DNA from 3 places in the Paenibacillus sp. TC-CSREp1 genome. Region 3 is predicted to be linked to each of the others. Evidence: riboswitches for the same ligand, from Rfam matches in the RefSeq annotation. Region 3 holds a riboswitch; each other region holds the start of a gene.
What was found. A riboswitch is a leader RNA that binds a small molecule or an ion and turns the genes downstream of it on or off. The one in region 3 is predicted to bind cyclic di-AMP.
Positions count from the first base shown of each region.

Region 1: it holds a riboswitch for cyclic di-AMP, as region 3 does, so the genes downstream of both, ACQSGY_RS25710 (hypothetical protein) here and ACQSGY_RS15590 (C40 family peptidase) in region 3, are expected to answer to the same signal.
Region 2: it holds a riboswitch for cyclic di-AMP, as region 3 does, so the genes downstream of both, ACQSGY_RS27320 (ubiquitin-like domain-containing protein) here and ACQSGY_RS15590 (C40 family peptidase) in region 3, are expected to answer to the same signal.

Region 1 covers NZ_JBNOKM010000021.1:15,443-19,264, forward strand. The annotation lists tRNA gene ACQSGY_RS25700 (tRNA-Leu) at 398-480, shown strand; gene ACQSGY_RS25705 (glutathione peroxidase) at 686-1,162, opposite strand; cyclic di-AMP (ydaO/yuaA leader) riboswitch at 1,541-1,716, shown strand; gene ACQSGY_RS25710 (hypothetical protein) at 1,831-2,262, shown strand; gene ACQSGY_RS25715 (HAD family hydrolase) at 2,382-3,098, shown strand; gene ACQSGY_RS25720 (Nramp family divalent metal transporter) at 3,311-3,822, opposite strand, start outside.
Region 2 covers NZ_JBNOKM010000026.1:12,266-16,087, forward strand. The annotation lists gene ACQSGY_RS27310 (HD domain-containing protein) at 1-316, shown strand, start outside; gene ACQSGY_RS27315 (TatD family hydrolase) at 655-1,422, shown strand; cyclic di-AMP (ydaO/yuaA leader) riboswitch at 1,664-1,917, shown strand; gene ACQSGY_RS27320 (ubiquitin-like domain-containing protein) at 2,187-3,368, shown strand; gene rnmV (ribonuclease M5) at 3,524-3,822, shown strand, end outside.
Region 3 covers NZ_JBNOKM010000009.1:163,565-167,386, reverse strand. The annotation lists gene pelA (pectate lyase) at 4-894, opposite strand; cyclic di-AMP (ydaO/yuaA leader) riboswitch at 1,389-1,520, shown strand; gene ACQSGY_RS15590 (C40 family peptidase) at 1,526-1,990, shown strand; gene ACQSGY_RS15585 (carboxymuconolactone decarboxylase family protein) at 2,074-2,403, opposite strand; gene ACQSGY_RS15580 (hypothetical protein) at 2,535-2,753, opposite strand; gene ACQSGY_RS15575 (hypothetical protein) at 2,873-3,202, opposite strand; gene ACQSGY_RS15570 (xanthine phosphoribosyltransferase) at 3,301-3,822, opposite strand, start outside.

The DNA.
Region 1 (3,822 bases), on a different contig from region 3:
GCCTCCAGTGCTTGTTTGTGTTATTTTATCTTACATAAAATACTCTTTTCTAAATCTTATGTGCTTAAATCCGAATTATATGATATATATATTCACATAATTATCCGTGTTTTGTCAATGGTTTGTATTGAAAAAAGCTTAAATTTCCTTCTTTATTATTATATATGTTATATAATATGACAATAAATTTGTTCTCCTTTAGAAATAATATTTGAAAATACGATGCTGCAAGAAATTCATTCTGGTTCCACTGCGGCCTTGGCATTTTTTCGGAATCAGATTCAGGATATGCGCACATTTGGGGAAATATGACTGATTTTTGGCGTGTTTAAATAAATGCTTTACATTTAGATAACATTCCGGTATAATCAATTCTGTTGCCGATAATTTACGACATGCGGTCGTGGTGGAATGGCAGACACGCTATCTTGAGGGGGTAGTGGGCGTACGCCCGTGGAGGTTCGAGTCCTCTCGACCGCATCATATGAAGTGTTATTGAAGGAAGCTTCCCTGTACGGGAGGCTTCTTTTTTTGTCTTTTGATCCTGCATAAATAACAGCTGAAAGGCGACAACGGGCGGAGATAAGTTTCATTAGCTGCGTAAAAAAGCCACCCTGTAAACCGAGCAGAACCGAGGCTCTGTGGTTTGGGGCAGCTTTTTTCAAAGTGTAGAAACGGGTGTTATTTATTTCAATAATTTCTGAATATCCTCTACAATTTTATCAGGTGTAGTCTGGGGAGCATAACGCTTCACAACGTTCCCTTCCTGATCGACAAGGAATTTGGTGAAGTTCCATTTGATGGCCTTGGAGCCGAGCAGACCTGGTGCTTCCTTAGTAATATGCTGGAATAGCGGGTGAGCACTGGCACCGTTAACGTCAATCTTCTCAAACATAGGGAAGCTTACGCCATAGTTCATCTGACAGAACTCAGCGATGTCATCAGAGGAACCCTTCTCCTGGGCAAACTGGTTGCTGGGAAATCCAAGGACCTCGAAAGGAGCATCCTGAAATTGATCCTGCAGCTCCTGCAGGCCCTTGAATTGAGGAGTTAGGCCGCACTGGCTTGCGGTATTTACAATTAACAACACTTTGCCGCGATATTGGGACATTTCAATCTCTTGTCCGCGAAGGGTGTTTACTTTGTAATCATAGACTGACATGGGGATCGCCTCCATCATATTATGTTGATAAGTTTATTATATTTTATACAATTAAATAATGCAAAATCAATTTACGGAGGACACTATTATCCTTATCGGCTCACCTTATTCATAGAAGGAATGCAATTCGCTTGATCAATTTTTTGTGCGGGCGAGAATTAGACAGCTTGGAAGAGTTGGATAGCGTATAAGCTCATTGTAAGCGTTATTATTGAAGTTTATTGCCGGAATTCTGACGATTCGGTGATCTGCCCGGACTTTACATGATCATGGCACGGGTGTATGATTCAAAGCGTAATTTGAATTTTAATTATATTGTACCTGAAAAACGAAACAGACGATGATATCGATCGGTCTTACATGCAAGATTTACGAACGATGTTTCAATCGCTGAGTTTCCATTCATCGTGGGTGGAAAACGGGGGAACCAACAGGATGGGCTGTATTACAGCAGCAGACATCCATGGGGTGAATTTTCCGGTGACAGCCGGAAATAGGGCGACTCTCGCGCCCGAATCCGTCAGCTAACCTCGTAAGCGTTAAAGGGAGAGGCAACAAACCGCACGCTGGTTCATGGCGTTTTCGCCATGGATTATTTAAGAAGCGTTTCGGAGGCCTTGGTCCCCACGCTTCTTTTTTGTTGTCTTTTCACGCCAAGGGAGGAACGAATGATGGATACAGAGATGATTTTAGTAACCGCACCAAATGAAGCTGGACGTAAATTTGTGAAGCTGCTAATGTACAAAAAAATGCCTTTTGCCGTTCTGACAAACAGTGCGGGTGAGGAGCGCAAGCTCCGCCGGATCGGAGTAGAGCATGTGATTCGTATGAATACAGCAGCAGCTCAAAAATGGTTTTTGCCGCAGACGAGCGTAGGCAACGTATTTATTTTTGAAAACAGTCTGAACCTGACTTGCCGTTACCTGCAGATTGTTCGCTCCTGGACATCCAAGTCTCTATGCGTGATAACGGAGCAAAGTCATCCAAAAGGCATTTATCGGGGCATGGGTGCGGACAAAATTGTGTATTCGTTAAATGGAGAAGTTGGATTCTTGCTTAATAGTTGCAATAAACTCGAAGCTGAAGCAAGCAGCTTATGATTGATCCTGTGTAAGGTGCCTGTTATAATTACAGGTATGGACTAACGGAATCCGAGGAGACTCATGCTTGTCGTGAGTCTTCTTTTTTATGGATACAGCATGCGCGCCCGGGATCGTCATTGAGTGGCGTACAAGGAGGAATTGGCTTGCCGGATATTGCCGGGTTGAAGTGGTTGTTTTTTGATGTAGGGGATACGCTGGTGGATGAATGGGAGCCTGTTGACGATATTATCGGGCAGTTTGTGCGTGAGGCGAATGCTTACGACTATCCTGTGAAAATTGAGGATGTACGGGAGCTGTTTGCACAATGTTACCAGAACTACGAACAATGGCCTATGAAGGTAGCCATACGGACATACATTCAGGATGAAGGTCACCGCAAACTGATTCAGGAGAAGCTGAAATTCCACAAAGAGCTGGAGCGGCCATTTCCTTCTGCAGCCAAGGTGCTCAAGCAGCTGTCGCAGCACTATCACATAGGCATTATTGCGAATCAGAGCCCGGGGACTGAAATGCGGCTGGAGAGTTATGGACTTCGAAAATATGTTCATGTACTGGCCTGCTCGGCAGAAGAAGGAGTGTCCAAGCCCGACCCGGAATTGTATGCGGTTGCCCTGAAACAGGCTGGTTGTGCCCCGGAGGAAGCGGTGATGATTGGAGATCGGATTGACAATGATATCGTTCCCGCTCGTAGTCTGGGCCTGCATACCATTCGTATTCTCCAGGGATATGGAAGGTTTCAGCCAGTGCAGTCAGAGCATGAGCGTGCAGACTGGACGGTTAAATCATTGGATGAACTGTTGCCGCTGCTCATACCTGATAACGATGCATCTTAGTTCATATGAGCATTAGGTTACATCAGGTCGAGTTAGAGGTTATATGCAGCTGGGCTGTATAACAAATGAAAGACTTAAAAAGGCTGATTCGCGTTGGTAATCGTACCAGACGGCGAGTCAGCCTTTTTTTATATTACGGGATTTTTGAAAGTTGAGATTATTCTGTCATCGGAGTGCAACTGTAAACGTCCTTAGTTCAGCTTATATATAAGTTAGAACAGCATAATAGTCTGGATAATCAGGTACACGTTCAGCACTACGATGATCGCAGCGATAATCCAGGAAACGACCTTGAGCCAGAGTTTATTAACAAACGGGCCCATGCTTTTTTTGTCACTCGTGAACATCACCAGCGGGATAACGGCAAAAGGCAGCTGCAGGGACAGTATAACCTGGCTCAGAATCAGCAGTTCCTCTGTTCCGCGTTCGCCCGCAATGGCGGTTACAATGACGGCCGGAATGATTGCGATCAGCCGTGTGACGAGACGACGCAGCCAGGCCGGAATACGAATATTCAGAAACCCCTCCATGACGATCTGTCCAGCAAGCGTACCTGTGAGGGTAGAGTTCTGACCTGATGCGAGCAAAGCGACGCCAAACAGGATGCTGGCAATGGTGGTGCCGAGCAGCGGAGTCAGCAGATGATATGCATCTGAAATCTCGGCAACCTGGGTCATGCCTGCGCTGTGGAATACTGCCGCCGATACAATCAGGATGGCTGCAT
Region 2 (3,822 bases), on a different contig from region 3:
TGAACAGATCGACTTAAACATCATTGAAGAGATTCGGGAGGCATTTGTTCACGTAGGACTGAATCCCGAATATGATCTTGAGATTGATTTTCCAACGGATAATCCATATGATGTGTTTCGTCCAGATCAATCTACTGATAAACAGATTCTTCTGCTGGATCGGCAGGACAAACTCATTGAATTGTCAGAGGTCTCCGATATTGTGCGTTCCATCAGCGGTCTTCATCTAGGGAAACATCATCTGTACTACCCGCAAAACAAGGTGGATGCCATTTTGCATGAATTGCCGTCCCATATACGCCCCTATTTTCTGTAATTCCGAGTGGTGCAGCAGGGTGAACATTTCGATATCGAAAGACTTTCTAAGAGAGCTATTTTACATGATACATTAATCTGCTTTAATGGGGAGTAAATGTAGATCGACATAATTTTGTAATTGAAGAGAGGAAATGTTCAGTTCCAGATGCAGTTTAGATGCAACATATTGATTTGACTTTTTATTTTCCTTCTATATATAGTTGCTTGAGTGTTAAAAATGAAAATAAAGAAATAATAAATCGTCCCAATCAATTGGTTAAGAAAAAAATAATTTTGAGAGTCTGATACAGAAATAATCTGGATTTTTATATCGACAGGAAGGGAGAAATAAACAGCATGTTATTCGACACACATACACACCTCGATGCGCCACAATTCGACGAAGACCGGGAGGACATGATCCAGCGGGCTGTAGATGCAGGCGTCACACGTATGATCAATGTTGGCTTCAATCGGGAGACGATCCCGACAACGATGAAGCTGGCGGAAACGTACGATTTTATCTATGCGGCGGTGGGATGGCATCCGGTGGATGCAATTACGATGCAGGAGGGTGATCTGGAATGGATTGCATCATTGTGCAAACATGAAAAGGTGGTAGCCATTGGCGAGATCGGTTTGGATTATCATTGGGACACTTCACCAAAGGACGTACAGCACCGCGTATTACGACAACAAATTGCATTAGCACGTGAGTTGAATATGCCTATTGTTATTCATAATCGCGATGCTCATGAGGATATTGTTCGTATTTTGCGTGAAGAAAAGGCTGGTGAAGTTGGCGGAGTCATGCATTCGTTTTCAGGCAGCTGGGAAACAGCAAAAATGTGTCTGGATTTAGGGTTCCACTTATCCTTCGGCGGACCGGTCACTTTCAAAAATGCGAAGCAGCCCAAAGAGGTGCTTGCGAAGGTTCCGATGGATCGATTTTTCCTGGAAACCGACTCCCCATATCTTACACCCCATCCTTATCGTGGAAAACGAAACGAAACAGCGCATGTACGTCTGGTTGCCGAGGCAGCTGCGGAAATTAAAGGCATTTCGGTCGAGGAAATTGCTGCAATAACAACCAAAAATGCCATGGAACGATTTGGGATTCAATAAGAAATCGAGTAAATCAGGTGAAAAAGGGAGTTATAGAGAGGTAATCTGCTCTTTGATTCGAATAATTGAAGAATATTACAATATTTTAACCAAATATTTAGAAAAACGTACTTGATCCATGCTTTACAACATGCATCAAAACAGGATATCATCTTTTCAGTGAATTGTTGTGCGGAAAATTGGACAGATGTTCGGGGGATGAACAAAGGGACACTTTCCGATAAGACAACAATACTTTCATGAATCAATCTCGCTGAGTCTCCGTTATCGGAGAGCGGGGGAACCAATAGGGCTTAAACATCGGTGATTGCAGCCGATGCGCATCGTTCGCTGACCCAAAAGCAGCGAATGAATCTGCGAAGCCGTATTTGATTTCTTCTTTGGGTCTCGGGGTGAATTCAAGGGCGTCCGCCATGAGCGGGTGACCTAAGATAGGGCGGCTCTCTTTCGCCCGAACCCGACAGCTAACCTCGCAAGCGGAAAAAGAGAGGCAACCTCGTGCATGAATTTCCGATATTCAAATCATTCGGAAGCCACGAAAGAGTCTCTTAACACTCTTTCTTTGGCTTTTTTTGTTTTGAATAAAAGAAATAACGTCATCTTACGGCAAGCTTTCCGAAGATGGCATCATGTTGCGAAGAGGGGTTCATGGTGCAGAACCGGTCATTACCTCTGATCTGTGTTCTGTAGGAAAATTTGGTATAGTCGCGTCACATACATCATGCATTACTTTAGACGGCGAGGCTATGAAGGAGGACGGAGAAGTGGGCACATTCCAACCAGAAGAGACCCATGAGTCACGATCATCCAGTAAGTCTTTCGCGTTGCGGTGGAAGCATGAGAACTTGCGTCAAATGGCACTGATCGCGATATTCTCAATTGCGCTTGCAATCATGATCTTGTTAGTCGTTTACGGTCAGGCCGGGAAGCAAATTTCGCTGGTTATTGACGGCAAAGCTCAAGTGGTAGAGACTCGTACAGGAATGCTTCACGAAATGTTGGAGGAGCAGTCAATCACAGTCAGCCCTCACGACAAGGTATCCATGCCCATGAACGGGGCCATTGCAGATGGAGACCGAATCGTTATCGAGCGGGCCGTTCCAGTAAAAATTACGGCAGACGGAGACACCAAGACTCTGTATACAACCGATTCATCGGTACAAGATGTAATTCAGCAATCAGGTATTGAAGTTGCAAATCATGATAAAGTGTACCCAGCGCTTGGAACCGCAATTAAAGCGGATATGAAGATTCGGGTAGTGCGTGTAACAAAGCATACTGTGGATGTGAAGCACCCGATTGCGTACAAGGTTGTAAAAACGGCAGATCCTAGTTTGTTCAAAGGGGATAACCGTGTTGTTGTAAACGGTAAAGAAGGCACACTGGTGCAGCATATCGAAAAGGTATTTCAAGATGGGGAACTCGTCTCCAAAAAAATGGTAGGCAAAACGATCGCGACTAATCGTGTAGATAAGGTCATCGCGGTAGGTACAAAAGCCAAACCAGTAGTGAAAGCACCTGAGGTTCAACTGGTATCGGCCAAAACCTCAAGCAAAAAAGCAACAACAGCGAACTCGACGAAAACATCTGCCTCGGGCAGCAAGGTGATTACGGTCGCCGGGACTTCTTTTAAATATTCCAAGGTGTTAAAAAATGTATCCATGACTGCCTACTCTGCCGAAGAGCCAGGTATTGGTACGAAAACGGCTTCTGGTACTCGTGTAACAGAAGGGCGCACCATCGCGGTTGATCCTAAAGTCATTCCTATTGGCTGGTGGGTATACATCGAGGGCCTTGGCTTCCGTCGTGCGGAAGATACAGGCGGTGCGATTAAAGGCAATAAAATTGACGTTTACTACGACAGTGTGAAGCATGCCCTGAATTTCGGACGTAAAAAAGGCAAAACGGTCTACGTGATTGGACCGGTGAAGCCGGAAGCGAACTAAAATCGTTTTACTTTGATATGGGAATGCTATAAAATAGTTGCATGAATGATTCATGCGGAATATGCGGCGGAGGGGTCTGAATTCAGTCTCCTCCGCCGTTTGGCAGAGAAGAGGATATTCCTCTTCTTTTTGCGTTAGAAAGGAAGAAAAGGAACATGATAAAAGAAGTGATTGTGGTGGAGGGCCGGGACGATACGGTAGCCATTCGGCGGGCGGTTGAGGCGGACACCATTGAAACAGGAGGTTCTGCAATTAATCAGCGTGTGCTGAAGCGAATCGCACTTGCTCAGGAGAGACGAGGTGTGATTATCCTGACCGATCCCGATCATGCCGGAGAGCGAATCCGCAAAATTATTGCGAATAAAATTCCTGGCTGCAAGCATGCATTTATTCCAGAGGCAGATGCAACGCGCAAAGGCGATATCGGGGTAGAGAATGCTTCTCCAGAAGCCAT
Region 3 (3,822 bases):
TGATTATAGCTTGGACGGCCAGCTGCCATACCATGCATACCCGCCTCTTCTTTCTTTTTCAATATCACTAAGCTTGTATTTCACAATCCCGTCCCGGCCTACAAAGATCGGTTTGTCTGTGCCAAGCTCATAAAAACGCGCCCAGATTGGTGCTGCACTTGAATCCGCAATAATCCGGCTGTCCCCATTTGCTCTTTCATAGCGATAACCTGTAATTTTCACTTTATTAAACCAGGCTTCTGCACCTTTGATAGATGCCGTAATTCTGGAATTGGCCGGTCTGGTCTTCAGAAATTTCACAATGTTTACACTTTCCGCTGCCGTTAATGAAGGTACTTCATAAATTCTGGCTCCCGCTGGTTTAAGTGAGCTCGAATCATGCTGCTGGCCCCATGCCGTAAGCTTGCCACCGGATACTACCTGTGTATTCAGGATGGCATCCACACCTTTGGACACCGCATTTTTACTGCGATTTGCAAGTGAACTGTCGATAAAGGAGAAGTCTCCTTTGCGCCCCGCGACCTCATCGAGCATGTACATTACATTAATCATAGCGTCGTCATTATACGTAATATGTTTATGATAACCGGAGCTCTGGTAAACCTGCGGCCACCCGCCATTCGAATACTGCATGTTCAGCAAAAAGTTAATGCCCTTGATTGCTGCAGCCGAGTATCGCGGATCATTTGTTTTTTTGAATTCATTTGCAAGTCTTCTAATCTCTGAGTATGTAGCTTTGTTATCAATTGTTGATTTGGCCCACTCACCTGATGTCTGGCTGTAATCCTTTCTCCACCCCCCATCGGGACGTTGGTTTTTCAAAATATCAGACATACTTGCCGTTGTACCTGAGGCATCCGCAGCAGATACGGTTGCTGTAGGCAAAATTGCCATTCCCACTCCAGAAAAAACCATCGAACACGCGAGCACAAACGTGACCCATTTTTTTGCTTTCAAAAGACAACACGCTCCCCAATTCACAAATATGATCGCTCTCTCACATGTCTACCTACTGGCTTATATTTCATGGTATGCTTTGATGCACCCCAAGAACAAACCAATAAAATCTAATTAAATACATAATTTGTATGAATAAATTTATGATATGCAATAAAATAAATTTTGTCAATATATGCAACAAAGCTCAAATTTCACTTTATACTAATATTCACCCATCCAACTTTTAACACTTGACAAATCGGTTTAATAACCAACTCGGAACCTGTTTAAACATTAATGACTTTTTTGTAATCTTTACTGTCGAAATTTCAACAAAATTATGACGAAAATCAATAATTCCGCTAACATTGAATCGAAAAGAAGCTTTACAAATGGGTTTGACATTTACGCATTTATGCAATATAGTTTCAAATAGTTACAAAAACTTAATTATTCATTTGCCGAGTTTCAGGATTGAAAACGGGGGAACCATTTTGGGTGAATTATTCTTATACATAGGAAATATAGGGAACCTTCTACCGAACCCTTAGCTAACTCCGTAGGCATCGAAGGGAGAACATTGATTTTGAAAAAACTGATTATTTCCATTTTTGGAGCTGCTGTACTATTCACATCCGGGGCAACAAGCACAGAGGCAAGCTCAATCAATTCCGTTGTTAACAATATGACAGGCATCCCTTACAAATGGGGCGGCACAACCATGGCTGGCTTCGATTGTTCCGGGTTCTTGAGATATCTTTTTAACAAATACAGCATTGAACTGCCACGCACTTCACAGCAGCAGGCCAAAGCAGGCACACCGGTAGCCAAAACCAATATTCGTACAGGCGACCTGGTATTTTTCAACACAACAGGCAAAGGCATTTCACATACAGGTGTATACATCGGTGGAGGTCAATTCGCGCACGCGTCCAGCAGCAAAGGGGTCAGCGTCACCAAGCTCTCCAACCCTTACTTTAACGATCGTTATGTGACAGCCAGACGGGTTACAGGTCAATTTATGTATAACAAAATGATTGGAAAAATCTAAAATCCATCTCATACAAAAGAGAGGCCCTGGTATATGCCAGAGCCTCCTTTCTATTTTCGGAACATGTACATGTCTATAATGGACTAATGCAGCGCCTTCTGCACACGCATAGCCCCTTGCGACAAGGCATGTCCGCCTCCAACAGCCCCAGCGACAGCTACCGTCTCCATAATCTCCTGATCGGTCGCTCCCTTGGAGCGGGCCTCCTGTACATGATAGAACGTGCATACTTCATTGTTGGCAAACAGGCCGATGCCCAGCGCAATCAGCTGCTTTGTTTTGGCATCAAGCACACCTGGCTGAAAGCACTCCCCTGTAAACTCGTGATACGATCTCACCACATCCGGCAGTACATCACTTAATGCGCCAATCTGATCCTTGTACGCATGAACTTTATCATTCATCAATGTCATGGCTTGCAGCACACCCTTTCGGCTGTCAATACAGCGAATTTTTCCACTGTACCTATCTTCTCTCGGCCGTGCAGCAATTATGCCAGGTCATGATGGTAATTCCAAGCATATCGTTTACTTAATCAACTTCTTTATTCCTCCAGAACACTTTGACGAGGCTCACTGAACAGCTGATACCGATAACGGCGGTCCAGCTTCACCACACGACGATTCTGACGGCGAATCAGCACCTGTTCATCATCCCAGGCCACCACAATGCCAGTCACATCGTTAGACTCCAGCTCGTCCCGTACAACTCTTACCTTTTCACCTGACAATCGCAGGGCATCCAACTCTGAATCACTGATCATGTTTTAAACTCCTATATTCAAATTCGTTTACAAAAAGAGACCTAAATGAAAATTCATTTAGGTCTCACGTGACTGTATTGGACTGTCATGTCATTCGAAGAAAATGTCCCGACTGAGAGTTACCGCTGCGCGTGCTCTTTGCTGTCGTTCTTCTCGAACCAAAAATCAAGCACTTTGGCGGACATCACACGTTCTTCAAGGTACTCTACTTGGTGCGGTGTAAATTGTTCTTTCCAAGAGAAGGACAACTCTTCACACAAGCCTACAATCGTCAGCAGTTCTGACCAGGCAACATAGCGTTTGTACCAGAAAAATTGAGGATGTTCAATCATATAGGGATAAAGGTCATCGAATTCCGTATGTTTACAATCCAGGGCACGTTCAAAATGAACTTTCGATTCCGCCAGCTTATCAATAAAAAATTGTTCTGTTGCCGGTTGGTTCCCCATGGTGTTGCCTCCTCTCCCTAACATACCCTCATTATAAAGGAAATCCGCAGCCATGCAAAGGCAAAGTTCGAAAATTAGGCCCTATTTCCTTCAAAATGTCACATTTCGTTATCGTCAAATTGCACGGTGCCGTTATTTAGTGAACGAATGCGTACAAGGGCTTCCACCGGAATACCCTGCTCCCGAATCGTACGCGCTCCAGCCTGGAAGCACTTCTCCACAACTACACCGAAGCCAACCAGCTCCGCACCGGAACGTTCGATAATTTTGATGACACCGCGAGCAGCGTCTCCATTCGCAATAATATCATCGATGAACAGAATTCGGTCATTTTCATGAATAAATTCGCGAGACACCATAATGTCCGTAACGATGCCCTTTGTAAAGGAGGGTACACGTTCGCAGTAGGCATCAGGATCGGCCAAGAGCGTTTTTTTGCGACGGGCAAATACCAAAGGTACCCCCAGCTCATGCGCTGCGGCAAAAGCAACTGGAATGCCTGAGGACTCTACTGTAATCACTCGTGTCACACCACTCTCGCGAAAACGCGCAGCAAACCGCCGTCCCATCTCCATCGTTAATGCAGGATCAATCTGATGGTTCAGAAGTCCATCCAGCTT